4 regions of the Rhodococcus sp. PSi06 genome follow, and region 2 is predicted to be linked to each of the others. Evidence: riboswitches for the same ligand, from Rfam matches in the RefSeq annotation. Region 2 holds a riboswitch; each other region holds the start of a gene.
The links. Region 2 has a riboswitch for S-adenosylmethionine ahead of ACFI9K_RS07470 (aminotransferase class V-fold PLP-dependent enzyme). Riboswitches for the same ligand answer to the same signal wherever they lie in the genome.
Positions count from the first base shown of each region.

Region 1 (7,772 bases), on a different contig from region 2:
GACGACAACCCACCCAGATAGAACGTATCGATGCGACCGCTCTGCTCGAATCGTTCCACGTTGTGGCGGGCGATGTAGGCATCGGGATTCAGGGCCCCCAAGGCAAGCACGGTGAGCACCGCGCCCACGCCCACTGCGCGCGGAAGCCAGCGACCCGACATTCGCACACCCGCAGCGAGCAGCAGCACGAATACCGAACCCAACCACCACTCGACGGCCGTGACGAACAACCTGAGCGTGGTGTACCCGTACTGCGCCTCGTACAGCGACATTCGATGCAGAGCCGACGCCACGATCACCAACGACAGCGCACAGAGCACGCCCAGCAGAGAACGCAACGCAACTCGGTCGCGTCGGGCGGCGCGTTCGGCTTTTGCCACGGTGACCGCAATGACGAGCAAGGTCAAGACCGTCACGGTGAGCAACTGCCAGAAACCCTGCCGTGCATATTCTGCGTTCGTCAGACCCACTGTGGTCAGCACATGCCCTTGACCGCCGAACAGGGTTGGCACCTGGAAACCCACGAACACCGTGAACAACACGACCACCGCGCCCAGTGGAATGACCCACTCCCACAACCGAACCGTACGACGCTGCAACGGTGCGAGCCGATCGAACCTCGGCGGATTGCATGCCAGGTAGGCCACAGCGAGCGCACCTACCGACGTGAGCACGAAGATCACGGTCCGCCCCACGGTCGATTCGACGTCGAACTCCGGAGTGACTGCGCCGAGTGCGTCCGCGAACCGCTGGTCCGCCGCGCTGAAGAGGGCGGCGAACACGACGCAGAGCATCACCGTGACAACAGCGACCACGCCCATCCGCACCGGACGGGGACCCTCGAAATCGACCGATGCCGCTCCCCGTCGAGTCCAGCGAGCAACGCGCATCGGCAGCAACACCGGAAGTAATGCGCCGAGGGCAATACCCGTCCATGTCCATGCGCGAGAGAGCACCACCGTCCCGACGACGATGGTGAGCGCAGTCGACATGGCCACTATCCACTCGGCTGCTCGTAGCGCCGAGACACTTGCCAGTGCCACAGCCCCCGCGACACCCACCCATTCCCACACTGAGAGGGTCCCGCGGCGCACTGCGAGCACCACCGCCACGAAAGCCAGTGCAGTGATCACCACACCGAAGGTGCTGCGGCCCAGCACGATCACGCCGACCAGGCCGGTGAGCGCAGCGCCGATCAGCGCAGTGCGAGGTGCTCGGGAGTACCGAAGGACAGGCCAGGTGCGAGGCCCCCACGGCGAATGCCCTCTCGATGTGCGGCGACGAACCGGAATCTCGATGGTGCTCATAGCTTTTCCTCTTCCGTGATCAGGGCATGGAAAGTAGACGGCTGCAGTTCGGAGACGAGCAGTCGTGGTGCGGATGGATCGAGAAAATCAGTGCTCGGGGATGGCCACTCTGATGTGGCAGCCGGAGGCACTGCCGAGAACTTCTATCGTTCCGCCGTGTAGTTCGGTGGCCCAGCGCGCGATGCCCAGCCCGAGACCTGTTCCGCCGTCGGTCGATCCGCCGCGCGTGAAGCGGTCGAACACCGCGAGCCGATCGGCGGGTGCGATACCGGGGCCGCTGTCGACAACGTCGAACGCGAACATGTGGTCGATGCGACGGGCCCGCACGATCACCGTGCTCGGCTGCGGGGAATGGTGAACAGCGTTGTCGACCAGGTTGGTGATCACCTGTGTCATGCGCGATCGGTCTGCCACCACGGTCGCGTCCGTCGGCACGACCTCGATAACTACCCGTTCGCGGTGCGCGCTCGTCGCATCATCGAGAAATTGCTGTACCGCGAATTCCTCTGGAGCGATGGTGAGTACGCCACCCTCCACCCGCGACAGGTCGAGCAGTTCGCTCACCAGATCGCCCAGCCTTTCCGTCTGGCGCAGCGCCAGGGACAGCGTTTCGGGATCGGCATCGGTCACCCCGTCGACGACGTTCTCGAGTACGGCACGCAGCGCGGCGATGGGCGTTTTCAATTCGTGCGAGACGTTGCCGATCAACTCACGGCGATACTTCTCCGCGGCTTCGAGATCGTCCGCCATGGTGTTGAACGCAGCGGCCAGTTCCCCGACCTCGTCGCGCGAGGTGGCACGTACTCGGGTCGAGTAGTCGCCACGCGCCATCGCTTTGGCCGCCGAGGTCATCTCGCGCAGCGGCGAGGTCATTCCGTGAGCGACGAATTGCGTTGCGGCCAGGGACACCACGAGCGCCGCGAGGAGGGTGTAGCGAAACTGCCAGCCTGCTCCGATCCAGAAGACGACACTGGCCAACACCAATACGGTTCCGACGACGAACGAGACCTTGAGCTTGAACGAACGCAAGGGATCCAGTGGACGGGGCAGCATGCGCATCATCGCGGCGACTCCACTGCATACCCGACGCCGTGCACGGTGCGAATCACATCTCCACCGATCTTGCGGCGCAGTGCTTTCACATGACTGTCGACGGTTCTGCTGCTCGCGGAGTCGTCCCAGCCCCACAATTCGGACAGCAGGGTTTCCCGCGAGACTGCGGTACGGGGACGAGCAGCGAGATACGCGAGGATATCGAATTCCGTTCTGGTCAGATGAATGTCGCCGGACGCGTTGGACACCCGCCGTTCCCGGTGATCGATCTGCAGATCTCCGAGCCGGACGGAGTGCGGCTCGGAGGTCGCCGATCGCTCGGCGCGGCGAACGAGCGCGTGCACGCGAGCGACCAACTCTCGCATGCTGAATGGCTTACCGAGATAGTCGTCCGCCCCGACTCCCAGGCCGACGAGCATGTCGGTCTCGTCGGACTTGGCCGTCAGCATCAACACCGGCACCGGCCGAGACGCTTGAATGCGGCGGCAGACCTCGAGCCCGTCGAACCCGGGCAGCATCAGATCCAGCACCACGACGTCGGGATCGAGTCGGGCGCACATCTCGACAGCAGTGGGACCGTTTGCTGCCGTGACGACCTCGTACCCCTCCCCGCGGAGCCGTGCTGCCACGGCCTCGGAAATCGTGGGCTCGTCGTCCACGACGAGAACTGTGCGGCTCATGAGAATTGACCCTAGAGGGCGCTCGTGGAGGAGTTCGTCGGGAAATGTGGAGGTTCGGTGAAGGTTCACCGATGGATGGGCGAAGACAATCCCGAACTGGACTTCGCAGATAAATAAGGGTCGGCTATCCTACCGTTGATTAGCCAACCCTTCTGAAAGGCGTCTCGATGTACAACCGACCACTACGCAGGACATTGGCGGTGTGCGCGATAGCGCTGACCACCGCAGGCCTGCTCAGCGCATGCTCGAACTCGAGTGACGAGGCGTCGCCGGCCGCAGATACCGACACGGGCTCCGCGTCGAGCTCGTCGGCCTTCCCGGTCACCATCGAGCACGCATTCGGTGAGACCGTCGTTCCTACCGAACCCACTCGTGTCGTCGTGGCGGGATACACCGAGCAGGACACGGTGCTGGCGCTCGGCGTGATCCCCGTCGGCGTCACGGAGTGGTACGGCGAACAGCCGTACGCAACCTGGCCCTGGGCCCAGGCGGCGTTGGGTGACGCGCAGCCGGAGGTTCTCTCGAACGACGATGGATTCGAGACGGAAAAGATCGCCGAACTCGAGCCCGACCTGATCATCGCCACCAATGCAGGCCTGACAGCGGACACGTACAAGACCCTCAGCGATATTGCGCCGACGCTCGCGCAGTCCGACGCGTCGACCGCCTACTTCGAACCCTGGGATGTTCAGGCGGAGAAGATCGGACGTGCACTGGGCCAGAAAGCCGAGGTCGATGCATTGATCGACGGCGTGAACCAGAAGTTCGCGGATGCCGCGGCCGCGCACCCGGAGTTTGCCGGCAAGAAGGCGATCTTCTTGCAGAACGCGTTCTACGAGGGCAAGGCGATTGCGTACCAGAACGGACTGAGCACCGATTTCCTCACCAAGCTCGGCTTCGCGATCCCCAACGACATCGACGCATACGTCCCGGCCGACGGCAGTGCCCAAGCCAGCATTCCGTTGGAAAACCTGTCGGTTCTCAATGTCGCCGACGTATTGATCTGGGGAACGGAGGGACCCGGTGACCGCACCCAGTTGGAGAAAGAGCCGGTGTACAACGCACTCGAACCGGTCAAGGACGGCAATCTGGTGTTCACCGACGGGGTGACCGCCGGTGCGATCTATTTCACCAGCGTGCTCAGCCTGCCGTACGTCATCGACAAGCTCACGCCTGCGCTGACCGAAGCACTCGACGGAACGGCATCGACGATCACCAGCTGACCGGACCGGGCCGCCTACTGTGCGGCGGCGCGCTTGTCCATCCACATGGCGGTGGCCAGTACACCGAGACCGGCCACCGCCAGGCCCGAGCCGACAGCGGCGGGTGCCGTGTAGCCGAAGCCTGCGGCGATCACGGCACCACCGACTGCCGCGCCGATGGCGTTGGCCAGGTTGAATGCGGCGTGGTTGAGTGAAGCCGCCAGCGTCTGGGCGTCCTCGGCCACGTCCATCAACCGTGTCTGCAGGCCGGGCACCACCGAAGAGCCGGCCGCGCCGATCAGGAAAACCAGGAGCAGAGCCGTGATCGGATTGTGTGCCGCTGCGACGAACAACGCCAAGAACACGGCAGTTGCGGCCAGACCGACGAAGGTGCCCCTGAGCTGGAAGCGGTCGGCCAGCCAACCACCGACATAGTTGCCGGCGACCATGCCGAGCCCGTAGATCATCAGGGCGAGCGGAACGAGTGCGCGAGCGAGGCCGGCGACATCGGTCAGCGTCGACGCGATGTAGGTGTACACCGCGAACATTCCACCGAATCCGACGATTCCGACGAACAGGGTCATCCACACCTGGCTTCGGCGCAGTGCACCGAGCTCGGTGATGGGGCTGGTGGTCGGCATGGCGTCGAGCCGGGGCATCCACACAGCCAGCGCCGCGACGGTGAGGGCACCGATGACCGCCACGAGAGCGAACGCACTGCGCCACCCCAGAGCCTGTCCGATCCAGGTTGCCACCGGTACGCCGACGACGTTGGCGACCGAGAGACCCATCATCACCATCGCGACGGCTTTGGCGCGTTTTCCTGGTTCGGCGAGGTGTGCGGCCACCAGTGCGGCCACTCCGAAGTACGCACCGTGCGGCAGGCCGGCGACGAATCGTGAGGCGACGAGCTCGTTGAAACTGGGTGCGAACACCGTGCCGAGGTTGCCCAGGGTGAAGGCCACCATCAGCACCAGCAACAACATCCGCCGGGGAACTCGGGCAGCCAGGGCAGCGATGGTGGGAGCGCCGACCACGACCCCGAGCGCATAGGCGGAGATCATGTGGCCCGCAGAAGGCTCGGAAATCCCCATCGTGGTGGCGATGTCCGGCAGCAAGCCCATCGACGCGAATTCCGTCGTGCCGATGCCGAAGCCGCCGATGGACAGAGCCAACATCGCGAGCTTGCGGCGGGTCGAGTGCGGTCGATGACTGACACTCAGGCCACTCGACACCTTGCCGCGCACAGCGCTGACTCGGGAAAGAGCGGAATCGGTGACAGTCACAGCGGTACTACCTTCGTTTCGATCGGGAACGTGAACGGCGAGATCGGCGGCGTACAGAATCGATTCAGCACAGCGCATCCCAGTAGGGGAACAGCCGACTCGACCATTGTCTTCCCTCTACCCTCCAGTTTTCGAGCCGAAGAGCGGTGATTGTCCTCACCCGAGCAACTGCCGGGGCCCTTCTCGGCCGCCGGGCCAAGCCCTTGTTCCTGTGGCGCGTCCGTACCCGCTAAGATTTCCGCCAGGTCATGAGTGCCAGCATCGAGCCCCGGCTTGCTGGCCGGCAACCCTCCAGCCGCGGTGGGGTGCCCCGGGTGAACGACCGGGCCGATCCTGCATGCAAGTGCCGAATCGACAAGCGCGGGTCCGCAAGAAGCGGACCCACTGAATCTTCGGCCTCCAGGGGCCGAGGCCTGTCAGGAGGTTTTCTCATGTGTTGCTGTACCGATACGCCCCGTAGCGCTCGACCCCTCGAGCATCATTCGACATTCGATTTCTCTCGTACCGACTTGTTTCGGACGAACTCGTTTCAGAAAACGGAGTATCAGCAGCCATGACAGATTCGAACCCCGACATCGTCGACGCCACCGGAGCACCGACCGAGGATCCGTTCACCGATCCCTCTGCCAATTGGAGTTTCGAGACCAAGCAGATCCACTCGGGTCAGACGCCGGACGGCGCAACCAACGCGCGCGCACTGCCGATCTACCAGACCACCTCGTACACGTTCGACAACACCGATCACGCGGCCGCATTGTTCGGACTCGCCGAGCCGGGCAACATCTACACCCGCATCATCAACCCCACCCAGGACGTTGTGGAGCAGCGCATCGCCGCTCTCGAAGGTGGCGTCGCAGCATTGTTGGTCGCGTCGGGTCAGGCAGCCGAGACCTTTGCCATTCTCAACCTTGCGGAGGCGGGCGACCACATCGTCTCGAGCCCGCGTCTGTACGGCGGCACCTACAACCTCTTCCACTACACCCTCCCCAAGCTGGGGATCACCGTCTCGTTCGTCGACGATCCCGATGATCTCGAGCAGTGGCGGGCCGCGATCACGCCGTCGACCAAGGCGTTCTACGGCGAATCGATCTCCAACCCGAAGAACGACATTCTCGATATCCCGGGAATCTCCGCGGTAGCCCACGAGAACGGCATCCCGTTGATCGTGGACAACACGGTGGCGACGCCGTACCTGCTGCAGCCGTTGAAGCACGGGGCAGACATCGTCGTGCACTCGGCGACCAAGTACCTGGGTGGACACGGCACGGCGATCGCCGGCGTGATCGTCGACGGTGGCACCTTCGACTGGACTCAGGGCCGTCACCCCAACTTCACGACCGCCGACCCGAGTTACCACGGTGTGGTGTTCGCCGATCTCGGCGCTCCCGCATTCGCGCTCAAGGCACGCGTACAGCTGCTGCGCGACATCGGCGCAGCTGTCTCTCCGTTCAACGCCTTCCTCATCAGCCAAGGAATCGAGACGTTGAGCCTGCGCATCGAGCGGCACGTGGCCAACGCACAGAAGGTGGCGGAGTTCCTGGCCGGCCGCGACGACGTCGTCTCCATCAACTACGCCGGACTCGAGTCGTCGCCGTGGTACCAGCGAGGCCAGGAATTGCTACCCAAGGGACAGGGCGCAATCGTCGCGTTCGAGCTGAAGGGTGGCGTGGACGCGGGCAAGAAGTTCGTCAACGCGCTCACACTGCACAGCCACGTCGCTAACATCGGTGATGTGCGCTCACTCGTCATCCACCCCGCATCCACCACCCATTCCCAGCTGACTCCCGAGGAGCAGTCGGCATCGGGTGTGACGCCGGGTCTGGTTCGTCTGGCCGTGGGAATCGAAGGAATCGACGACATCATCGCCGATCTCGAAGCCGGCTTCAGCGCGGCGGCATCTTGAGCAACAGCTGCGACACAGGCGTTCGTCCGGAGGCGGTTCTTCCGTCTCCGGACGGGCGGCTGGGCACCATCGACATCGGCGGTCTCGACCTCGAGAACGGTGCTCACATCCCCCAGGTGACCGTCGCCGTGCAGCGGTGGGGGGAGCTCGCCACCGACCGCAGCAATGTCGTGCTCGTCGAACATGCCCTGACCGGAGACTCGCACGTGTCCGGCCCGCCGGACGCGGATCATGCGCTGCCCGGTTGGTGGAACGGAATGGTCGGACCCGGGTGTCCCATCGACACCGACGAGTGGTGCGTGGTTGCGACCAACGTGCTCGGTGGATGCGGCGGCACCACC
Region 1 is NZ_JBHNYO010000003.1:125,960-133,731, reverse strand. It holds gene ACFI9K_RS05335 (DUF4153 domain-containing protein) at 1-1,307, opposite strand, end outside; gene ACFI9K_RS05330 (HAMP domain-containing sensor histidine kinase) at 1,395-2,366, opposite strand; gene ACFI9K_RS05325 (response regulator transcription factor) at 2,366-3,040, opposite strand; gene ACFI9K_RS05320 (ABC transporter substrate-binding protein) at 3,208-4,263, shown strand; gene ACFI9K_RS05315 (MFS transporter) at 4,278-5,420, opposite strand; SAM riboswitch class IV at 5,773-5,895, shown strand; gene ACFI9K_RS05310 (bifunctional o-acetylhomoserine/o-acetylserine sulfhydrylase) at 6,082-7,431, shown strand; gene metX (homoserine O-acetyltransferase MetX) at 7,428-7,772, shown strand, end outside.
Region 1: it holds a riboswitch for S-adenosylmethionine, as region 2 does, so the genes downstream of both, ACFI9K_RS05310 (bifunctional o-acetylhomoserine/o-acetylserine sulfhydrylase) here and ACFI9K_RS07470 (aminotransferase class V-fold PLP-dependent enzyme) in region 2, are expected to answer to the same signal.

Region 2 (7,772 bases):
TTCCCGCGCTGGTGGGTGAACTTCACCGAACGCGAACCGTTGACCGACACCTTCGACACGCTCAACGCCGGACCGAGGTCGAGCGCGAACTTCGACACCGTCGCGGTGGTGACGGCGGTGATCTTCGCCTTACCCGTCAACCGGTTGCTCTCGACCTTGTATTCGAGGTCGAGTTCGTAGCGCGAGACGCGGTAGCCGCGGTTGCCGTTCTGCGGTAGATACGTATCGATCGGATTGTCGTTGGCATCGACGTCGAACACCGGCGCCACCAATCTGTCGGGCACGGAAGATCACCCCTCGTTTCGGTCGTCGCGAATCCGAGGAAAGGGATCACCCTTGGCCCACGGCGCGATCGGATTGCCTTGCCAACGAGTATGCGCGGGAACCGTATCGCCGCGCATCACCAGGGAGGCGGGACCCACCGTTGCGCCGTCGCCGATACCCGATGCCGGGAGCGCGACGCAGTGCGGTCCCAGGGTTGCGCCCGCGCCGAGATCGACCGTGTCCATGGACATGATCCGATCATGGAACAGGTGCGTCTGCACAACGCACCCTCGGTTCACCGTCGCGCCGTCGGCCAACGTCACCAGATCTGCCTCCGGCAGCCAGTACGTTTCGCACCACACACCTCGGCCGATGTCCGCCCCGAGCCACCGCAGCCACATGTTGAGTACCGCGGTGCCCTCGGCGGCGCGAGCGAACCACGGTGCGGCGACGGTCTCGACGAACGTGTCGGCCACCTCGTTGCGCCACACGAACGAGCTCCACAGCGGGTGGTCCGTCTTGCCGATACGGCCCACCCACAGCCACTTCGCTGCCGCCGACACTGCGGCAGCCACGAAGCCGGCGACGAGCAGAACAACTCCGCTCAGCAGTGCGGCCGGCCAGTATCCGACGGAGTCGGCGATGGCAGTGAGTCCGAACAACACTCCGAGTCCGATGCCGAACGTCACGACGACAGGAATCAATCGGCATGTCTCGACGAGCGCGCGCGCGACCTTCAGCTTCCTGGGCGGATCGAACGTGCGGGACGAATCCGCGCTGCCGGCGGCCCGGCGCAACCGCACCGGTGGGCTACCGAGCCACGATGAACCGGACTTGGCCTTGTCCGGGGTCGCGGACAACACGGCGACCAGACCGTTCTTCGGGACGGTACGCCCGGGCCCGGTCATGCCGGAGTTGCCCAGGAACGCACGCTTGCCCACTTTGGCGTCGCCCAGATGCATCCAGCCGCCGCCGAGTTCGTAGCTGGCGACCATGGTGTCGTCGGCCAGGAACGCGCCGTCGGCGACGGTGGTGAACTTGGGAATCATCAGCACGGTCGACGCCTCGACGTCCTTACCGATCTTCGCGCCGAGGAGCCGAAGCCAATGCGGCGTCAGCAAGGATGCGTAGAGCGGGAACAGGAACGTGCGCGCGGAATCCATCAACCGTTCGGTGGCCCAGACCTGCCAGCCGATGCGGCTGCGAACCGGGTGATAGCCGCCGACGAGTCCGATACTGAGCAACCGGACCGCGACGACGGTGATCAGCGCGAACACCGCCAGCGACACCACCGTGGCGACGGGCAGCATCACCAGTCCTCGTGAGAAGGCGTCGAGTACGGAGTCGGCGGTGTGAATCCACCAGCCCATCAGCACCAGGCTCACGGCGATCGAGAACAGCGCCATACCGGACAGGAACAGCGATGCGACGCCGTACGCGAGTACCCAGTGCGTCGCTCGCGGAGGCGTTTCGGCGGGCCACGGATGATCGGCCTTGCCGACCTTCTGCGCCGGCGAACCCGACCACATCTGCCCGGCCTTCACCCGGCCGACGACGGCCGAGCCGGCGGTGACGACCGCGTTCTTACCGACCTTGGTTCCCGGCAGCAGCGTCGAACGAGCCCCGACGGTGGCGCCGGCACCGATCTCGATTCCGCCGATGTAGACCAGATCGCCGTCGATCCAGTGCCCGGACAGATCGACCTCGGGTTCGATGGAACAGCCGTCGCCCAGCTCCAGCATGCCGGTGACCGGAGGCAGCGTGTGCAGGTCTACTCCCTTGCCGATCTTCGAGCCGAGAGCGCGCGCGTAGTAGACCATCCACGGTGCACCCGAAAGATTGGAGGCACCGCTGGCATCGGTCAATCTCGTTGCCGCCCAAAGCCGTATGTGCATGCTGCCGCCGCGCTTGTATGCGCCGGGTTTCAAGCCGGAGAGCAGGATGCGGGATCCGATTACCGAGATCGCCATTCGTCCGACCGGGGTGATGAACAGAACGAAGGCGAGCAGAACCCACCACCACGACAGGGTGGGAGCCCACGGCACGTCGCCGAACCACGACATGACGTTGAACAGCAATCCCAACCAGGTGACCCACTGCAGCCCGGTCAAGGTGGTCAGCGGAACCGTCGCCAGAATTTGAGCCCACTGGGCCGGTCGTGAAGTGGGGGCGACCTCGCGTGGAATGGCCTCGACGACGGGCTTCAAGTCGTCGAGATACTGTGCGAGCGAACCCAATCGGGGGTGGTCGTACAACTGCGCGACGGTGACCTCGGGGAACCGCTCGCGCAGCGCCGTCACCAACTGCGCGGCCGAGAGCGATCCGCCGCCGTTGGCGAAGAAATCGGCGTTCTCGTCGTTGACCTGAGCGCCGAGGATGTTGGTCCACAACTCGGCGACCCACCCCGCAGTACCTCCGAGTGCCGAGGCCCCCGCCATGCCGGGCAGCGGCCACGGCAGCGCATTGCGGTCGACCTTGCCCGAGGTACGTGTGGGCATCTCCTCGACCAGGGCGAGCCGCGGAACCAGCGCCGACGGCAGGTGCTCGGCCAACAACGCGCGGGCTGCCTCCAGATCGAAATCGGGGTCGGTACTGGCGAGGTAGCCGACTAGAACCGAATTACCAGCACCGGTCTTGCGGATGGCCGCGGCCGCACCGCTGACGCCCGGAAGTGCTTGCAACGCATTGTCTATCTCGCCGAGCTCGATGCGTCGACCACCGAGCTTGACCTGATCGTCGGCGCGACCCTGGAAGAGCAGGCCCTCGAGCTCGAGCTTGACCAGATCACCGCTGCGATACGCCCGGTCCCACCCGAGAGAGGGCATGGGAGCGTACTTCTCGGCGTCCTTGGCCGGGTCGAGGTACCGGGCCAGGCCGACACCACCGATGACGAGTTCACCGACCTCACCGACCTGGACCGGAGTGCCCGACGCGTCGACCACCGCCAGGTCCCAGCCATCGAGGGGCAGACCGATGCGGACCGGACCCGTCCCGTCCATGATCGCCGCGCATGCCACGACCGTCGCTTCGGTGGGGCCGTAGGTGTTCCACACCTCGCGTCCCTCGACGGCGAGCCGCTCGGCGAGCTCCGGGGGGCATGCTTCGCCGCCGAAGATGAGCAGTCGTACCGCTTCGAGTGCGACCGCCGGCCACAGCGACGCCAGGGTCGGCACCGTCGAGACGACACTGATGTCGCGGGAGACCAGCCAGGGACCGAGGTCGAAGCCGGACCGCACCAGCGAACGCGGTGCCGGCACCAGGCAAGCGCCGTGCCGCCACGCCAACCACATCTCCTCGCACGACGCGTCGAACGCCACCGACAGGCCGGCGAGCACTCGGTCGCCCGGGCCCAACGGATCCTTCTGCAAGAACATGCGCGCCTCGGCGTCCACGAACGCAGCCGCGTTGCGATGACTGACCGCGACGCCCTTGGGAGTGCCCGTCGAACCCGAGGTGAAAATGACCCAGGCGTCGTCCTCGGGAGTGGGCGGTCGCCCGGCATCCTGGGGGACATCCTGCTTGGGGGCGGTACCGGCGGCGATACCGCCTGCGGTGACGATGGCCGTCACCTTCGCCTCGCCGAAGACCAGCTCGGCTCGCTCCTCGGGATCGTCCGCGTCGACCGGTACGTACGCGGCACCGGCCGCGAGGATCGACAGAATGGCGACGTAGAGGGAGAAGGAACCGGACGGCATGCGGATGCCGACGCGATCGCCGCGCCGGACGCCGGCATCGGCGAGCCACTGGGCGCCCTCGGCGATGTCGTCCAACAATTCGGAATAGCTGACCGACACGGCACCGTCGTCGATGGCGGGGGCGTCGGGAAAACGATGGGCCGTATCGCGGAGAACGTCGATGAGCGTCCGGGCGGGCGGAGCGAGAGACGAGCGAAGAAACACCGCCGGTGCAGGCGCGGTGTCCGCGCTCGAACCCGGCAGATCGTTCTCTTGATGCACAGACAACCGGGCGTCCTTCTCATTCGTTTGCAAGCAACTCTGCGGTGGCAAGTGACTCTGTGGTGCTGGTGAGCAGCAGCGTCGTTGGTTATCTCACGTTCTGTTGGCCAGCAGGTGAACGAGCGCGTGTTCCCACCGCGGAAATCCTACTGCGGCTCGTGGCCGAGTCCCGGCTTGACAAAACTGCAGCGAGTTTGTCATTGTCTTTTCCACGGTCACGAGTACCAGCATCGAGCCCCGGCTTGCTGGTCGGCAACCCTCCTTCGCGGCGGGGTGCTCCGGGTGACGACCAGGCTGCAGCCGGAAATCCGGTGCGGCAAGCGCGGACTCGTTCAACACAATCTTCGGTTGCGGGTCCCTCGAACGTGAGGGCTTGATCTGTCATGACATCTGTACTCTCCCGTCCCTGCACTCCTTTTGCCCCTGTTTCGGGCACGGATCTGCAGGTTCCCCTGGTGCAGGGCGGCACCGCCGCGTACGCGAACTTCGACTACGCGGCGAGCGCGCCGGCACTGTCCGCGGTGACCGATCGAATAGCGGAATTGCTGCCGTTCTACTCGAGTGTGCATCGAGGGGCCGGCTACGCATCCCGCGTCTCGACGGCAGCTTACGAGAAAGCTCGGGTGACCGTCGCCGATTTCGTTGGTGCGCAACTGGATTCGGTGGTGGTGTTCACCCGCAACACCACCGACTCGCTGAACCTGCTGGCTGCGTGTGTGCCGGGCGAGACAGTGGTACTCGATATCGAGCACCATGCGAATCTGCTGCCGTGGCGCGATCGCCGGGTGGTGGTGGCCGCGTCCACACTGGCCGAGACCATCGACCGCCTGGATGCCGAGCTGGCCGCGAAACCCGCTGCACTGCTGGCGATCACGGGTGCATCCAATGTCACCGGTGAAGTCCTCCCGATCGAGCAGCTCGCCGCGCTGGCGCATCGGCACGGCGCGCGGATCGTGGTGGACGGTGCTCAGTTGGTTCCGCATCGCCGTATCGACATCGCCGCCCTCGACGTGGACTACCTCGCCTTCTCCGGACACAAGTTGTACGCACCGTTCGGAGCGGGAGTGCTTGTGGGAAAACGTGATTGGCTCGACGTCGGCACGCCGCACCTGGCCGGCGGCGGAGCGGTGCGCAGGGTGAGCATCGAGCACACCGACTGGGCCCCGGCCCCGCAGCGGCACGAGGCAGGCACCCCCAACGTGCTGGGAGTCGCCGCTCTGGCCGCGGCCTGCGAAGCCATCGCGGGATTCGACGACGCCGAGCTGCAGGCTCACGAACACGAATTGTCGTCCCGGTTGCGGACCGGCCTGGCGGCACTGGACGGCGTCGAATTACTTCAGGTGTGGGCCGACGCACCCGACACCGTCGGCATCGTCACCTTCACCGTGGCCGGACGCGACCCCGGCGAGGTGGCTGCGTACCTGTCCGCCGAGCACGGAATCGGCGTTCGAGACGGAAAATTCTGTGCGCATCCGCTGCTGAGCCGGCTCGGGCACGCGGACGGCGCGGTACGAGCCAGCATCGGCCTCGGCAGCTCCGCCGCCGATGTCGACCGACTCGTCGACGCCCTGGCCGCCCTGGTCGCGTCGGGCCCGAACTGGCATTACGAAGAGGACGCCGGCTGGTGGAATCCCGTGCCGGATCCTCGGCCATTCCCGGGCCTGGTCGACGGGGCGGCCGGGGTGGGTGGGCCCCGCGCGGCCGGGGTTGGATCCCCGTGCACCCCCTCGGACGGTTAGCATGGCTTCATGACCATGAGTGTCGTGTGGCAGGGCAACCGTCACTGGTGCAACAGATATGTGGATCTGTGCCGCACGGCGTCCGGGTCGTGTTCGATTTCGGCTCCGCTCCGACCGAATGCGTTCTCCGACTTCTAGAACCAGGACACCACTCATGTCGCACAATCACACCCGCATCGCCGTCGAATTCGATTCGATCTGGTCCGAACTGACCGTGGCACCGGACGCGGACGTTGTCCGAATTCAGGCTTCCGACCTGCGGGAAGCGCAGCAACAACGCGCAAGGCTGCGCGCCGAAGCCGTCGAACGCGGCGAATCCGCCGAAGGTACCGCGGTGTTCCTCGACCTCGAGATCCATATCGCGGCCGACGCTCGCACAGCTCGTCGCGAGTTCGCCGGTCTCGACGCGCCGACCAGCCCGTCGTCCATCCGCTACGTCGGCACTCCGTCGGGGTTGGCCAGTCTGATTTCCGACGTCACCGCGGCCGACGTGGCCGACGGGGTCACGTTGCAGGTCCACGGCGATGTGGATCGGCAGTCGACGTTCCTGGGCTCCGAGGTACTCCCGCTGCTGGGATCGCGCGGCACCCGCTTCGATATCGACATCGTCGACGAGGTCCTCGGCGAATCGAACATCGTGCCGACGCTCGCGTCCTGAGTCCTCGCGGTACCGGCACGTCGGTCAGGTGACGTCGATCGCCAGGCCCGCGGTGATCCGCAACAACTCGCTGTACGTCGACCGAAAAATCGTGTCGATGTGGCCCGCCGCGGCCCACAACTCGGCGTACCCGGCCAGATCCTGATCCACGAAGGTATCGAGGTTCGTGGGGTGGCCGACCGGTGCGATACCACCGATCGGCTGCCCGGTCGCATGCTTGGCTGTGTCGAGATCGGCCCGGGCCAACCTGCCACCGAGACGCTCACCCGTGTGCTCGAGATGAACATTGTGCGCTCCCGACACCAGCAACAGCACCGGCTCGTCGTCGAGCAGAAACACCATCGACTTCACGATCGCACCCACATTCACGCCCAGTGCCGCAGCAGCATCGGCGGCGGTGTGGGTGCCCTCCGGACTGGTCACCACCACCCCGTGATGACCACGAGAAATCAGGGTGTCGGCAACATGGGCTGCATTCGCATGAAGTAGCCGGGACATGCCCCGACTTTATTGCCCCGCGACCGTTTACGCAGATATGTCGAGATCACCGAACAGTCTCAATCGCGCCATGCCGCCGTCGGGGAAGATGTCCATCCGCACCTCCGAGACCGGAGTCTCGTGGTCGAGGACGAAGCGATGACGGGTATCGGGCTGTAGCGCCGTTCGCGGCAGCAGTTCGATCCACTCACCGTCGCCGAGTCGCCCGCGCAACGACGCGGCACCCGGTGCGTTGCCGAGGAAGCACGTGGTGTCGAGCTCGGCGAGGCGGACGAGTCCGGTGCCCGCCAACTGCACCTGCACCCAGTCGTTGGCGTCGTTGCGTCGACGCGAGGTCTCCCATCCCTCACCCATCGACCGCGGCGGACCGGGGAAGAGCAGGTTGTTGGGGGAGCTGTAGAACATGTTGGAACACGCCGAGACGTAGGCACCGTTCTCGAGAGCGGCCAGATCCACCGGCCCGGCCGCGAGGAACCTCGGGTCGGGCTTGCCGCGGCCCAGCACCCGCAGTCGAGCCACTCCGCCGTCGGGGTAGATCGACAGTTTCACGTGCGTCCACCGGGCGTCGGAGGAAACCTGAAACCTGTTCTCGCTGTCACCGTTCACCGGACTGCGAGCGACGATGGTGGTCCACTCGACCTGCGTGCGTAGCTCGTC
Region 2 is NZ_JBHNYO010000004.1:186,325-194,096, forward strand. It holds gene ACFI9K_RS07460 (M1 family metallopeptidase) at 1-284, opposite strand, end outside; gene ACFI9K_RS07465 (Pls/PosA family non-ribosomal peptide synthetase) at 291-4,220, opposite strand; SAM riboswitch class IV at 4,434-4,549, shown strand; gene ACFI9K_RS07470 (aminotransferase class V-fold PLP-dependent enzyme) at 4,604-5,959, shown strand; gene ACFI9K_RS07475 (hypothetical protein) at 6,114-6,617, shown strand; gene ACFI9K_RS07480 (YbaK/EbsC family protein) at 6,642-7,115, opposite strand; gene alc (allantoicase) at 7,143-7,772, opposite strand, start outside.

Region 3 (7,772 bases), on a different contig from region 2:
GTGCCGCAGCCAGCAGCTGCCGGGTGTACGCATGCGTCGGGTTCGCCAGTATCTCTGCGGTAGGGCCGGTTTCGACAATCCGGCCTGCGCTCATGACGATGAGTCGATCCGCTCTGTCCGCGGCCACGCCCAAGTCGTGAGTGATCAGCAGAACTGCAGCACCGGTCTCGGCGATTCTGGCGTCGAGATGGTCGAGAATGCGTCGCTGCACGGTGACGTCGAGGGCGCTGGTCGGCTCGTCGGCGATCACCAGTTCCGGTCGGCATGCCAGCGCGATTCCGATCAACACGCGCTGACGCTGCCCACCGGACAGGTCTTGCGGATATTGCCGCGCGCGCACTTCGGGGTTGTCCAGACCGGCTTCGGTGAGGATGCGAATGGCCTCGACCTTCGCGGAGCGGCGACCTGCGAGGCCGTGCACCCGCAGCACCTCGGCAACTTGATCACCGACGCGAACCACCGGGTTCAGCGAGGTCGTCGGATCTTGCGGTACGAGCCCGATGTGTCGGCCACGCAACCGATTCAACGTCTTGTCCGAGGCGGTGTCGAGTCGCTGGCCGTCGAACGTCACCGACCCGCCCACGATGCGCCCGGATCCCGAGAGCAAACCGATGAGGGCATGCGTAGTCGTCGATTTCCCGGAGCCCGATTCACCGACCACGGCCACTACTTCGCCGCGGTCGACGGTGAAATCGATGCCGGAGACGGCTGTGGTCTCGCCGTAGTTCACGTGCAGGTTCTGCACTTCGAGGATGGGACTCATTGCGATCGCCTCTCGAGTGCATGACCGAGACGGTGTGCAGACAGTACGACGGCCACGATCACCAACCCCGGCAGTGTGGTCATCCACCACGCGGTGGCCAGGAAGTTGCGTCCCTCCGATATCAGCGATCCCCATTCCGGGGTGGGCGGAGCAGCGCCGAAACCGAGGAAGCTCAGCGCGGATACCGCAAGAACTGCCATACCGAACTCGACTGCCGCAAGCGCGATCACCGGGCCGTAGGAGTTGCGGAGGATGTGCCTACGGAACACGTCGAACCACCGCACACCCGAGGCGTAGGCCGCTTCGACGTACAGTGATCTGCGCACCCGCAGCACCTCCGAGCGCATCACTCTGGCGAAATTCGCGATCAATGTGACACCGACGGCGATAGCGACATTGACGGTGCCGAAGCCCAGAGCTGTGACCAATGCCAACGAGAGCAACAGCGTCGGAATCGACAGCAGCACATCGACGATGCGCATCAGCACCGCGTCGACTATTCCGCCGACGGCACCGGACACCAGACCGATGATCGAGCCGACCACCAGCGCGATACCGACTGCCAACAGCGTTGCTGTCAGCGACAGACCGGAACCGTGCACCACTCGGGTGAAGACGTCGCGGCCGATGTTGTCGGTGCCGAACCAGTGCGACGCGCTCGGTGCCTGCAGCTTGTCCGCCGGTGTACCCACTAAAGGATCGCCACTCGCGAAGACGGATGGAAACAGCGCGAAGCCCAGTGCCAGCAGCAGCACGATCACGGATGCACCGAGCCAGAGATGTTTCAGTACATTCCGCGGACTCCGGCGCCGTGTGGCGGCCGGTGCGTCCTCGGCTGTTGCGGGAGTGTCCGAATGGACCGCCGGTTCACGAATCAGTATGTCAGACATGAGCTTTCTCCGGTTCTGCACTGGCCTGCATCGGCCGGTATTCGCGCACGATGCGTGGATCGATCAGCGGATAGAGCAGGTCGACCGCGAGATTGACCAGGACGAAGACCAGCGAGGTCAGAACGACAATGCCCTGCACCACCGGAATGTCCTGCGCCAGCACCGACGTCTGAGTCAGCCGCCCCACTCCGGAGCGCGAGAACACTGTCTCGACGACGACCGATCCGGCGAGCAGCGTCCCCACCAACACACCCGCGATCGTGAAAGCAGGGATGGACGACAGCCGTAGGACGTGCCGAGTCTGCACCCGTAGCCGCGAGGCACCCTTGGCGCGAGCGACATCGACGAACGGTTGTTTCCATGTGGTGGCCATACTGGTGGCGAGCACCTGAGCGATGACGGCACCGGTCGGCAGTGCCAGTGTCACAGCAGGCAGCACCAACGATGCCGCGCCGGCGTCACCGAACGCCGGGAACCAGCGCAGTCGGAACGAGAACAGTTGCAGCAGCAGTAGTCCTACCCAGAAGGTCGGCACAGCCACTCCCAGCGGGGGAAGCGCGAACAGCAAATTCTTCAGCCATGGGATCTGGGTGTACGTGGCTGCGTACGCCACCGCGGATCCGAATACGACGGCCAGCACCAGGGCCGTCCCCGCCAGGCCGAGTGTGCTGGGCACCGCGTCGAGGATGGCCGTAGTCACCGGCTGACCGGTGGCGATGGACAATCCGAAATCACCCTGCACGGCACCGACCAGCGAGTGCCAGTACTGCACCAGCACCGGCTGATCGAGACCGTAACGAGCCTGCAGCTCAGCGATGGCTGCAGCGTCGGCCGGGGTACCCGAGCCGGCCGAATCCACGGCAAGACTGACCGGGTCCGACGGCAGCAGGAACAGCACGATGAACGAGATGGTGAACGCCGCCCACAGCACGGCCGCTGCTTGCAGTACCCGCTGTCCGATGTAGCGGGTCATGCGCTCAGCCAGGTATCGAAGAACTGCAGCCGCGCCGAGGCCTCGAAATTCAGATCCTGCACTTTCGACGCCGCGCCGACCGCCTGCGAAAGCTCGATTGTGGGAATCCACAAGCCGTTGTCCAGCACCTGCTGCTGCGCCGTAGCGAGAATTCCGTTGCGCGCCGGCACGTCCGTGGCCCCGAGCTGATCGGTCAACGATGCATCCAGATCAGGGATCGGGCCGCGCGCGTTCAGGTTTCGTCCGTCCACCGCAAACGAGGTACGCAGAATGTCGCCGTCGGCGCGGGTGCTGTTGTAGTACGTCGCGTCGTAGTCCTTCGTGCCCTGCCGTGCCGTCGCCTCCGAATTGGAGACCAGCTCGAGCTGTAGGTCGACGCCCACCGCACGCAACTGCTGCTGGGTCAGCTCCAGAATTGCCTGATTGCCGGCGAACACGGCCGAGTACATGACCTTGAAACTCAGCTTCTCGCCATCCTTTTCGCGGATCCCATCTGCACCGGGAGTCCACCCCGCATCGTCGAGCAGCGATGTCGACTTCTCGGGGTCGTAGGTGACATCGGCGAGTTCGACGAAGCCCGGAGTGGCGCTGGCCAACGTGCTTGTCGCCGTCCGGAAGTCCGGTCCCAGGACGGTGTCGACGAGTTCCTGACGGTTGATCGCCGGTACCAGGGCTGTGCGGACGGCGGGGTCCCGAAGCGCACCGCGGGTGACGTTGGGCTGAATGCCGAACGGAACGCCCGGGTTGGGGGCCGTCAGGATCCGGCCACCGGTCGCCTCGATCTGCGGCGCATCCTGCGGTAGTGCGTCGCTGACGGCGTCGAGCTGATCGGAGGAGAGGCTGCCGGTACGTACACCCGACTCCGGCACGATGGTGAACTCGACACGGTCCAGGTAGGCCTCGCCTGTGTGACCGAACGCCGCAGAGCCCCAGGCATATCCGGATCGCTTGGCCAGCGTGACGGAGCGATCCTGCTGATAGTCCGCGTAGGTGAACGGTCCCGATCCGATGTTGGTACCCAAGCACCGTGACTCTGCCGACTGCGCCGACGTCGCGCTGGATTGAATTCCGAGCTGAGGCGTCGAACTCGCCTGCAGGAACTGTGCATTGGGTGCCGCGAAGTCTATGCGGACCGTCAGCGGATCGATGACGGTTGCACCCTGATATCCGGTCAGGTAACTGGCAGCCAGAGGCGCTTTGGCCGCACCGAGAGTGCCGGTGATGGCGTCGAAATTCTCTTTTACGGCGGCGGCGTCGAGCGGCGTGCCGTCACTGAACGTCACACCGTCCTTCAGCTGGAACGTGAAAGACCGTGCCTCGGGACCGACTTCCCAGCTTTCGGCCAACCACGGTTCGATCTCTCCTGTCTCCGGATTCTGGTCGGTGAGAGAGTCGACCACTTGCCGGGTGACATAGATCGTCTGGTTGGTGCCGGACTGGGCCGGGTCGGAGCAGGTGGGAGCGCCGGACAGGCCGTAACGCAGCGTGCCGCCGGACTGCGGGGGTCCGGCATCGGCAGCCGAGGTGGTAGCGCTGCCGGCGCATCCGGCAAGCAGTGTGGCGGTGGCGGCGAGAACTCCGGCCACCAAAAGTGCAGGGCGAGTGGACACGTGGGTGTCTCCGGTATCTTGTCGATCGCACGAGAACTCCCGCGTCCGAGCCACGTGTGCCCAGGAAGGAGTTGGTGCAGATGATGAGGTGGTGTCGAAATGTACGGTGCTGAAATGTCAGCTGAGACAGGTCGAACCGTTCAGACGGCACAGATCGACATGCAGCCGACGGCATCCGTCGACGAAACCTGAGGCGACTCGGGTATTCACGTGCATTCCTCCATCGGTCCCGGCGGTAGCACCCTCACCCGACGAGTCGGGGGGTTGCTGCGACGTCATAGAGCCAGGTCTCTCGGTCGCTCTGGATGGTCCTACGGTTACCGATACTACGAGAGGCTCGGCGCAGTTGCCAACCGGGGTGGAGATCGACGCTGATTTCCGGTGCGCTTCTGCATCGACGTGAGAGTGTAGAAGTATGCGGGACGACGCGGAAATTCCCTTGCACGGGGGCAACAGGACTGCCGTTCACCGGGTAGCCGAGACGGTGCGTCGAACGGCGGGAGACCATTCGCCTGCCGTGCACTGCCTTCTGAAAGAGTTGGAGCACAGGGGTTTTTCCCACGCTCCGCGTTTCTTGGGGATGGATGCTCAGGGTCGGGAAGTACTCACCTACCGGCATGGAATTGCCGGCAACTACCCGATGCCCGCGGCCATTCGTAGTGTCGATGCCCTGGAGAGTGCTGCCCGCATCATACGAAAATTGCACGACTCGACCATCGGTCTGCAGTTGCCGGACGGCCATGCTCGACACCTTCCCGAAGGCGTCGAACCCGAGGTGATCTGTCACTGGGATGCAGCTCCGTACAACTTCGTCTTCGACGGTTCCGTGGCTGTCGCGTTGATCGATTTCGACGAAGCCGGACCGGGACGACGCATCGACGACATGGCCTATTTCGCCTACAGATTCGCGCCGCTTTGCAGTAACGACAACTTTTCCGACGGAGGGTGGGAGCCAGACACCGACCGGTGGGACAGGCTGCGCCGGATTTTCACGACGTATCCCACCCCTCGGGCCGACGAACTCTCTGACATCGTCATCGCCAGACTCGAGGTGATGAGGCGCGCAGTCGAAGACGGACCGAACCACGAGCACGGTGCACTGTATTCGCGAGATCAACTGTTCATCGATCGAAATCGAGACCGCATCGGCGACGCCATTGCGGCTGCTGCCGAAGCCGTCCTGGAATCCGAAAGCTCGCTGTGAGGACTACCCTGCCCGGGCGAAATGCTGGCTTGCCAGCAATTGGCACAGAGTCGAGGCACGCTGCCCGGCAGGGGAATCCGGGATGTCAGACGGCAACAGCAAGTGCGGCGTCGTCATTGTCGATCGATTCTGAATCGTCTTGCTCAGTTGTATTCGACTCACCGCCCCGCATGTACTCGACCCAGTAGCCGACTGCGTCGCCCGCGGAGGCAAACCGGTCCAACACATCCATGCAGAGCCAGGTTGCAACCGAGAAATCCTGCTCTATCCCGTCGAGCCCGATCAGTGCCAACTCCTCGCCCACGGCGATAAGGGCGCGATCGACGTCGGAATTACTACGCTCGAGCCATCGCAGTGCCCGTCGGAGATACTCCCAGTCCTCAGCTGGCACAGACTCGCTGACCGACTGCCTACATAATTCGGCCGTCGCAACGAGCGCCTCTACAACCCGTGTCGATACCGAACCACCCAGTTCGACGAGCATGCCCCGATCACTATCGATCAACTGGGCGATGAACCGCCAGCGATCGGAAGTGGACGCACCCTACGGCCACAGATCACTCGCACCGAATTGAAGTCGGTTGATCAATTCCTTCGGCGTACTCCACGAAACGGCGAAGCCACATGAGTCGTTCATGTCGATCATCCCCACTGGGTCAACACACAACACTGGACACCGGCTCGACAATCGAGTTCGGAGATACTGCTCGTCATCGATACAAAGCAACGCTGCTGTGGTCGTTACGTCCACCTTGTTGAGCATTGAACAACGTCACCAGCATCTGCGCGACTCGTCCCAGCTCGAAATCGACAACGTCACACCGAAGGTCCACGTGTAATTCGCCACATAGCGCCACGTTCCGTTTACCGATGGCCGTTCAGGCTGCCGGTGACTACTGCGAACGTGTGTTCGAATACTTGTCGGTGGGTCGCGATAGATTCCGGTCATGCTTTCGGGGGACGGCGGATCAGGGGTGGACGGCATCGAGACGGTGCCGCCCGCCCCCGACGTGTCCGATCCAGAGCTAGCTGCATTGGTCGATGCGGTCGAGTCTGCGGTCGCCGCGTTGGCCGGCCAGGCATCGGTGGCATGGACCAACGCTGATCGTCGTGCGGTCATCCAGCGGATGGAGTCCGTGTCGCGGTCGCTGCCGGCGCATTCGCACACCTGGCTCAACGAGTTGATCGCTCAGCACGGTCTCGATGTGTATCCGGGGTCGGTGCCGTGCTCGGTGGCGTGGATGTTGCGGATCACCCCACGCGCAGCCGGTGCTCGGGTGCGTCTGGCGGCGGAGTTGGGTGACCGCACTGCGCTGTCCGGTGAACCCTTGCCGCCGTTGCTGCCGCACACCGCGGACGCGGTGCGGGCGGGATTGCTCGATACCAAGCATGTGCAGATGATCCGCGAATTCTTCAAGCATCTGCCGGCCAGTGTGGACCCGCAGACCCGCGATCTCGCCGAGCAGCAGTTGGTGGGGTTCGCCTGCACCAGGCGGCCCGACGATTTCGCGCCTTTGGTGGCGAACCTGGATGCGATCTTGAACCCCGACGGCGACTTCGACGAGGACGAAGACGAGGACGGTAAGCCCAGGCCGCGGAAGCGGCGGGATGCGTTCTTCTACCTCGGTGAGCAGGGCGCCGACGGGATGTCGGAAGGAAACTTCTGCGTCGACTCCGAGCTACGCGCTTACCTCGAAGCGTTGTTCTCGAAAGCGGCGAAGCCGGGAGTGAACAATCCTGCCGACCCGACATCGGTGGTCCACAAGGATGAAAGTGACGACGAGTCCGGCGACAAGGGCGGGAATGAGAGTCGCAGGGACAGCAGTGGCAAAGTGCCGAAGCCCGAACCTATTGCCGACGATGCCGATTCCAGTGATACCGGACTGTGGCATGACAGCAACTGCGACGGTGACGACGACTGCGGTGGGTGTAGCAGCGTCGAGGGCGAGTGCGGCCAGTGCGGTGCCGACTGTGCTTGCGACACAACACCCGACGACCCAGCAGGACTCGACGACGCAACCGGTGATGTTCCCCCGGATCCCGCGTCACCGGATAGCGCAGTGAGGGCTGCTGCCGCCGCCCGCGATACCCGCAGTCAACGCGAACGCCACCACGACGCGCTGAAGATGGCGCTCCGGCACACCCTCGCCTCCGGGACCCTCGGCACCCACCGCGGACTACCCGTCACCGCCATCGTCACCATGACCCTCAACGACCTCGAAGCAGGCTGCGGCTACGCCAAGACCGCCACCGGATCCCGCGTCTCCATCCGCGACGCCATCCGCATGGCCTCCCACGCCCACCACTACCTCACCCTCTTCGACGACAACGG
Region 3 is NZ_JBHNYO010000014.1:170,821-178,592, forward strand. It holds gene ACFI9K_RS18935 (dipeptide ABC transporter ATP-binding protein) at 1-763, opposite strand, end outside; gene ACFI9K_RS18940 (ABC transporter permease) at 760-1,653, opposite strand; gene ACFI9K_RS18945 (ABC transporter permease) at 1,646-2,626, opposite strand; gene ACFI9K_RS18950 (ABC transporter substrate-binding protein) at 2,623-4,236, opposite strand; SAM riboswitch class I at 4,454-4,548, opposite strand; gene ACFI9K_RS18955 (phosphotransferase) at 4,817-5,440, shown strand; gene ACFI9K_RS18960 (hypothetical protein) at 5,526-5,924, opposite strand; gene ACFI9K_RS18965 (HNH endonuclease signature motif containing protein) at 6,388-7,772, shown strand, end outside.
Region 3: it holds a riboswitch for S-adenosylmethionine, as region 2 does, so the genes downstream of both, ACFI9K_RS18950 (ABC transporter substrate-binding protein) here and ACFI9K_RS07470 (aminotransferase class V-fold PLP-dependent enzyme) in region 2, are expected to answer to the same signal.

Region 4 (7,772 bases), on a different contig from region 2:
AGAAGGCCGACGAACCGGTCGACCTGGACTACCCCGTCACGCCGGTACCCCGCAGTGCCCGCAAGCCGTTCTTCTCGTTGGCCATCGTGCTGCTGGGCTTCACGATCTTTACGCCGACAATGCTGGCAGGCGCTGCACTCGGCACGGCGTTCAGCTTTTGGACGCTGCTCCTGGTGATCGCGGCCGGCTCGGCGATTTTGGGCGCGTACGTGGCCATGATGGGATTTGCCGGTGCGCGTACGGGTTTGACGACCGTGCTCATGGCGCGTTACAGCTTCGGCACCCGCGGATCCAAGCTCGCGTCGCTGCTCCTCGGTGGTACGCAAGTCGGTTGGTATGGCGTCATCATCGGCACCATCGGTGAGCTCACCTCGCAGGCATTGGACTGGGAGTCGTATGCCGCGCGGGCGGCCGTCATGATCGTTGCGAGCATCCTCATGTGCGTCACCGCGTGCTACGGATACCGCGGGATGTACTGGGTCTCGGTTCTGTCGACGCCGTTGATCATCGCGCTGGCGTGTTGGGTGCTCGCCCGATCCCTCGACGAGGTCGGCGGGTTCGCCGGACTGACGTCGATTACACCCACAACGACGATGACGGTCACGCTCGCCATCACGACGGTTGTCGGCACTTTCGTCTCCGCGGGGACCCAGGCACCCAACTGGACTCGGTTCGCACGATCCGGGTCGCAAGCGGCGTGGGCGTGCATCATCGGGTTCCTTCTCGGCAACGGAATGATGATTCTGTTCGGAGCGATCGGAGCAATAACCTTCGGTGAGGGCGATTTCGTTCTGGTTCTGTACAACCTGGGGCTCGTAGGCTGGGGCCTGATTTTGCTGTTCGGTAACCTGTGGAAGAGCAACGCCGACACCGCATATGCCTTCGGTGTTGCCGGCGCGGAAATGTTCCGGCATCCCCGGAAGGCACCGTTCATCATCGGCGGCTGCGTCATCGGGACCGTGCTCGCGCTCGTCGGTGTGCACAACCATCTGGTCGACTACCTGAGCTTGCTCGGCACCTTCATTCCTCCGCTGGGCGGGGTTCTCATCGGAGACTTCCTGTGCCGCTGGCGGCAGGGCATTCCCGAGGGGCACACTCCCCCGCTCGTTCACTGGCGGCATCTCGCGGTCTACGCTTTCGCGGCCTCCCTCGCGTGGTTGTCCGGAGAACTTGACATCGGAATCCCGCCGTTGATCGGCATCGTGGTAGCTATTGCACTCACGATGGTTCTGCATCGACGTGGCGCGGCGTCAGCGCACGGATCCCTGGCCGCTTAGGGTTGTCGACACTCCACCGCGAAGCCAGTGTCCATCGAAGAGAGGTAGCCGACGCCGATGATCATCACGGGATTGTTCTTCGCGGAGTACGCACGAGTCAGCGAGGACATGCTCGACATCCTCGGCGGTGTATGGGATACCTGCACCGTGCCGCGCGATACCCGCATGCTCGAATGCCGGCTGGTCGCGTTGCTACAGACCGGGCCCGACGACATCGGTAAGGACTTCCCTGCAACGCTCGAGGTGCTCGACGCGAAGGGCGAACACATCGTCAATCAGCGAGGCCTTCAGATCCCCGGCACCGGCTTCACCGGCGAGAATCGGTTCTGGTTCCTGCCGATGCAGATGGTGTTCCGCGACGAAGGACGGCACAACTTCATCCTCAGCGCCGGTGGAGCCACAGCAAGCGTCGGGCTTCGTATCGCGTTCGGTTAATCGAGCGGTAAGGGGCTTTCGGTCAGTTATTAGAGCGCCCGCAGCCGGGACAAGACGCCTCACTGCAGCCGACCCACTCAGCGGGACAACGCGTGCAGGGTCGCCTCTCCCGCCCGATATCCCGCCTCGAACAGCCATGGCCACTCGGAGAAATCCTCGGGTTCCACCACTACGGTCTCCACACCACCGTTTCCCCTCCGCTTGGGCATGTTCTCGGGATGCGCGGGAAACCGTTCTTTCAAATAGGCCGGCTCGAGGCTCTGCCGAAAGATCAGCCACGTCCGCGGCGTGAAGCCCACTGCCTCAGCACGTTTCGCGACGTCGATCCACGCCTCACTGTTCGCGTAACCACCCGCGAGCACCAGCCTCTGGGTCTCCAGCATCGGGAACACCCCGAACCATATCGGCGGATAGCTCAGCAGCGTCTGGCACCAGGCCCGACGACGCTCCGGCGGAATGGGTTCCCATTTGGCTTGTGCTATTTCGAGTCCGTCATCTGCAGACATTGTTCACCTCGTCCTGGAGGTGCGAACCTCCATCGACTTGCGCACCCGCGGTTGCGGGATGCGCCGGTTCTTCCCCTGGGGCACCCCTGTCGATGGAGACGGGGTTGCCGGACAGCCGGCCAGGTACCTACGGCTGTCGCTCTTGAACCTTCCTCGACAATAGCCGAGGGGTACACCTACGACAATCCTGTGGGTCAGCGGGGCACTTCGACGAACGCGCCTCTTGTTTGCCGATCGGTGCGGTGCCGCGGTGGGGACCGAATGAAACCCTGTGATGACCGGGCAACACTCCGGCCGAGGTTCTCGACGTACATCGGACATCCGTCATCATTGACGCGTGATCAAACAGGGAAGTTGTTTTGCTTTGCTCGGCATTGTGATCGCGGTGCTGGGTCACGCAGTGACGGGAACTTTGGGGTACTCGGCGTACGTCTCCGGCGAATCGTTCTATGGACCCGACACCACGTTGGGGCCGTGGGTACGACCCGTCGTCGCCGCGTCGACCGGCGCCTTGATCGGCATGTTCGCAGGGCTGGCGCTGCACCTGTGTGGCTACCGATTCATCGTCGAACCTTCTCGGCGCGTGGGGCTCGTCGTCGTTGCCGGTCTGGTCGGATTGACGCTGGGGATGACGCCCGTACTGATTCTGGTCGGCACGAGCTTCTCCGGTTCGAGTTCGGGCGTATCGCCCGACTACTTGCTCCCGATCTATGCAAGCACCGCAGTTTTCGCTTATGTACTCGGAGTCGCCTCGGTTCGATTGCTGCTCAGAGCAACTCACGATCCGTTGCCATCTCGGACGACCAAGGTTGTGGCTGCCTTTCTTCCGATTGGCGGTGTCCTCGCCACCCTCGCCGGCATGGGGATTGCCTGGATTCTCGGATTTTCCACGACGGCATCCACCTTTGTCGCCGTGATCGTGGCGGTGCTGTGCATACTCGCGGCAACCTTTGCACTCGCGCGAGCGTGGGCGTTGCGCACGACAGCGTAGAAACTCGAGAATTCGTCACGCGCGCGACCATCCCACCACCCTCGGTGTGAATGGCGAACACACCCTCAGCGCCGATTGGGCCACAGCGAGCGTCGCGCTTCGTATCGCATGCGGCTCACACAGGGCGACCAGAATGCGGACTCCGCAGCGCACCGCTTCCCGCGTAAACAACGCTGCACTTAACTACACTTAAGTGCATCAAAGTACATTAAGATGGTCGTTGCTGTATTTTTGCAAGGGAGGCGTTGATATGTCGTGGCCGCCACACGCCCGAACAACCAAGGATTGGCAGCCTCGGCATCGTCAAGGCTCGAAGGCAGACCGCACGCTCGATCGAATCGAGGTGTCGATCCCTCCTGAGATCAAAGACCTTGTCTTTTCGCCGTCCAACGAGACCGCTCAGGCGCAGGAAGCTGCGATCATCGCGGTGGCTCGTCTCGAAGCGGGATTCGGCGAGCATCTCGCGCCGCTCGCAGATTTCCTGCTCCGAAGCGAATCCGTGGCATCATCCAAAATCGAGAGTGTCGACGCCGGTTGGCATGCGTTCGGTCGCGCACTGGCCGGGGGCAAGGCGAGCGCCGATGCCAAATCTCAACTCGCTGCAATACACGCGCTGAGCACGATGGTCGACGCTGCGGGCCGTGGACCGATGTCGCTCGACACCTTCCTCGACGCACACCGACTTCTCATGGCTCCCGATTTCTACACTGCGAAAGACAGTGGCGCACTGCGTGATGTGCAGAATTGGATCGGTGGCAGCGACTACACACCCATAAATGCGCTGTACGTTCCACCGCCGCCGGATCTCGTCCCCGAACTGATGGACGACTTGCTGGTGTTCGCGAACCGCACGGACATGCCGATCATCGCTCAGGCCGCGATCGCTCACGCACAGTTCGAGTCCATCCACCCGTTCACCGACGGCAACGGCCGAATCGGACGTGCATTGATCAGCGCGGTATTCCGCCGGCGCGGCCTGACTCGTCGAATCACCGTTCCGTTGGCCTCGGCGATGCTCGCCGACACGACTCGGTACTTCTCCTTCTTGACGGGGTACCGCAGTGGACAGGCGGACAAGTTCGTCCACTATCTGGCGTCGGCCGCTGTGCACGCAAGCGAAGCGTCAGCGGAGTCGGCGCACGCTCTGTCGGAGCTGCCGGGTGCGTGGAAACACGTAGCAAAACCTCGCGCCAATTCTGCTGACGAAGCTCTGCTTGCCCGACTGCTGGAGGTGCCGATCCTCAACGCAGACATGGCGACAGAGATCACCGGAACAACCGATGTCAGCGCGTATCGCGCACTTGGTCGACTGACCGAGGCAGGCATCTTGGAGTTGATTTCCACGAGCAAGCGAAACCAGATATGGGCGGCGACCGACGTCCTGGCCGAGCTCGACGCACTGAGCGCCGCGATCGGCAAACGGACGCTCAGTCCTTGAAATCGAGCGCTGGCGGAGGTCAGAACAATGGTTCGGCGGTTAGGCGCGCAACTTCATCCAGACCGCCTGTAGGGCTACGTCAGGATTCGCATCGCCTTCGGCTGACATCAGCTGCTGATCGTCTCCCGCGCAGCACCACGCTCCACCACTCGTCGAGCGGTTCGGGCTACAGCCTCGTCGATCAGGAACCCCTTGCTGTCGACCGCCACACCCGAGGTGGCACGTGCCAAGTCGGCCAACAGTTCCTCGGCTTCTCGTACCTCGTCCTCCGACGGCACGAACACCGTTCGCACAGGGGCGAGTTGAGCCGGATGAATACACGCACGACCGACGAATCCGAGACCGGCCAGACTGCGAGTATCGGCCTCGAACGCATCGGCGTCGCGAAAGTTTCGCGACACCGCGGCCGGCGGCGGATCGATTCCTGCCGCCACGCTGGCTGCGACCACCTGAGCTCGCACGAAGGACAGCGACTCCGCGGAACCGTCGACGCCCAGATCGGCAGCGAGATCCACCTCACCGATTTGAAGAAATTTGACCCGAGGCGCACGGGCGATCTCGAGGGCCGCGAACACTCCCGCGGCCGTCTCGATGAGGGGCGAGACCACCGCGTCACTGCCACTCAGTAGGGCGTCGGCCTGTTCGATCTCGCGAGCAGAGGAGACCTTCGGCAGCCAGATACCCGTCAGGTTCGGGTGCAGCACCGCACGAATATCGTCCTCCTGCAACGGTCCCGGATTCACTCGCACCCAGATCTGCACCTCACCGGGTTCGCAGGCAGCAACCCACGCGGCTACCGTCGCGCGGGCGTGATCCTTGTTCGCTGCGGTGACGGCGTCCTCGAGATCCAACACCACCGCGTCCGTGCCCGACGCCAAAGCTTTGTCAAAACGCTCCGGCACGTCCCCCGGAACGTAGAGGTACGTCAGAGCCGACCTCATCCGATGACACCCGTTCCCGCTACGAGGGACTTGGCGATAACGGTGCGCATGATGTCGTTGGTGCCCTCACCGATGGCCATCAACGGGGCGTCGCGGTAGAGGCGCTCGACGACGAACTCGGTGGAGTATCCGTAGCCACCGTGAATACGCATGGCTTCGAGGCTGGCGGTGATCGCGGCCTCGGAGGCGAAGTACTTCGCCATCCCGGCTTCCATGTCCACGCGCTTACCTGAATCTGCCTGCGATGCAGCCCAGTACGTCATCAGACGTGCAGCCTGCAGCTGGGTCGCGATGTCGGCGATCTTGAGCTGAATGGCCTGGAACTCGGCGATGGGCTGACCGAATGCGGTGCGCTGCTTGGCGTATTCGAGCGCCGCGTCGTAGGCGGCCTGCGCGATGCCGACACTACGGCCGGCAATGTTGAGACGACCGATCTCCAAACCGGACAGCGCCTGCTGCAGACCACGACCCTCCACCCCACCGAGCACTGCGTCGACGGGAACGCGCACATCGGTGAACGTGATTTCACACGATTCGGTGCCCTTGTAGCCGAGCTTGCCCATGTCGCGCTGCACCTCGAAACCGTCGGTCGTGGTGTCGATCAGCAGCAGCGACATTCCCTTGTGGGCGGGGGTCGTGGTGGTGTCGGTCTTGACCAGTACCGGAAGCACATTCGCGTGCCGTGCGTTGGTGATCCACGTCTTCGCACCGTTGACGACGTAGTGGTCGCCGTCCCGCTTGGCGGTGGTCTTGATGCCCTGCAGGTCGGTTCCGGCACCGGGCTCGGTCAGGCCGACGCCTGTTCGCCATTCACCGGACGCGAGCTTGGGGAGCAGCGTCTTCTTCTGCTCCTCGGTGCCGTGTTTGCCGATCATCCAGCACGAGAGGTTGTGACTGCCGAGGATTCCGGCGACACCCATCCAGCCACGGGCCAGCTCTTCGTACACCAGGGTGAACGAGACCTTGTCGAGGTCCAGGCCGCCGTACTCCTCCGGCGTCGTGATGCCGAACAGACCCATGGCCTTCATGTGCTCGACAATCTCGGTGGGGTACCGCCCCGTCTTTTCCCACTCGTTCGCGACCGGGATAATTTCCTTGTCGACGAAGGTGCGCAATGCTTTACGGAAGGCCGTCTGCTGCTCGTCGTACGTGAAGTCCATGATATGTCCTGTCGGTTGAAGTGTCAGGGTGCCGGCGCGATGGCTGCGGCGAGGTCGAGGATGGCGGTCAGGTCGGTTTCGTCGACCAACCCGAGGACGCGGTCGGCCAGCTCGTTGGCACGAGAGTCGTTGCCGCAGTTGCCGAGAAACTTCTCCAGCAGGCGGTCGTCGCTCAACGGGAACCCAGCAGATCCGTGACTGCCGCCGACGGAGGCGTCGAGCACTCGTCCGTTGGTAAGCGTGAGAACCGCCCTGCCCGACGCGGCGGCCGCGGGAACCTCGGACGGGAGGTTCGTCACCCGCACCTTCCGGGCGGTGACGAGGACGTCCTCGCGTGCGATGGATTCGTCGGTGTAGGTCGAGACGGTGATGGCTCCGTCGTGCAGCAGTGCCGCCACACTCCACGGCAGGTCGAACTTGCCGTCGTAGGTACTGCGCGGTGACGCGACGCCGGTGTTGGGGCCGCAGACGAACGGACTCGAATCGGGATGAACGAACACCTCGATGTCGTCGACATCGCTCGCCTGAACTGTGTTGTCGCCGAGCGCTTCCGACACCGCATCGAGCGTCACGTGCATGAGCTGGCAACTGGGATACGGCTTGATGCCGATCCGGGTGGCTTCCCACCGCGTACCGAGTCCCTCCGTCAACGCCGCAAAGTTTGTCGGCCGATCGGTCAGCGCAGCGTAGATTCCGCGTCGACCTTCGAGAACCGACGAGGGTCCGGTCGCACCGGCGGCGGCGAGCCGGGCGGCCAGCACACCGTTCATGCTCGCCGATCCGGGATGCAGCGCCTTGGTGTCGGCGTCGGTGTCGAGAAACTCGAGCAATCCCGAACTCGACGACCCGGCGATGCCGAGGGCGTTGACCAGTGTCTCGGTGTCGAACTTCGAGAGGTGTCCGGCGACGAGTGCGGCTGTCAACGGTCCTACCGCTGCCGTGGCATGCACACCCCGAGCGTGAAATCCGTGCGGACTGACTTCACCCAGGCGGCAGGCGGTTTCGAGCCCGAGAGCCGCGGCGG
Region 4 is NZ_JBHNYO010000021.1:19,648-27,419, reverse strand. It holds gene codB (cytosine permease) at 1-1,277, shown strand, start outside; gene ACFI9K_RS23065 (DUF6941 family protein) at 1,335-1,712, shown strand; gene ACFI9K_RS23060 (mandelate racemase/muconate lactonizing protein) at 1,790-2,218, opposite strand; SAM riboswitch class IV at 2,247-2,366, opposite strand; gene ACFI9K_RS23055 (hypothetical protein) at 2,556-3,209, shown strand; gene ACFI9K_RS23050 (Fic family protein) at 3,460-4,647, shown strand; gene ACFI9K_RS23045 (HpcH/HpaI aldolase/citrate lyase family protein) at 4,755-5,588, opposite strand; gene ACFI9K_RS23040 (acyl-CoA dehydrogenase family protein) at 5,585-6,748, opposite strand; gene ACFI9K_RS23035 (MmgE/PrpD family protein) at 6,772-7,772, opposite strand, start outside.
Region 4: it holds a riboswitch for S-adenosylmethionine, as region 2 does, so the genes downstream of both, ACFI9K_RS23060 (mandelate racemase/muconate lactonizing protein) here and ACFI9K_RS07470 (aminotransferase class V-fold PLP-dependent enzyme) in region 2, are expected to answer to the same signal.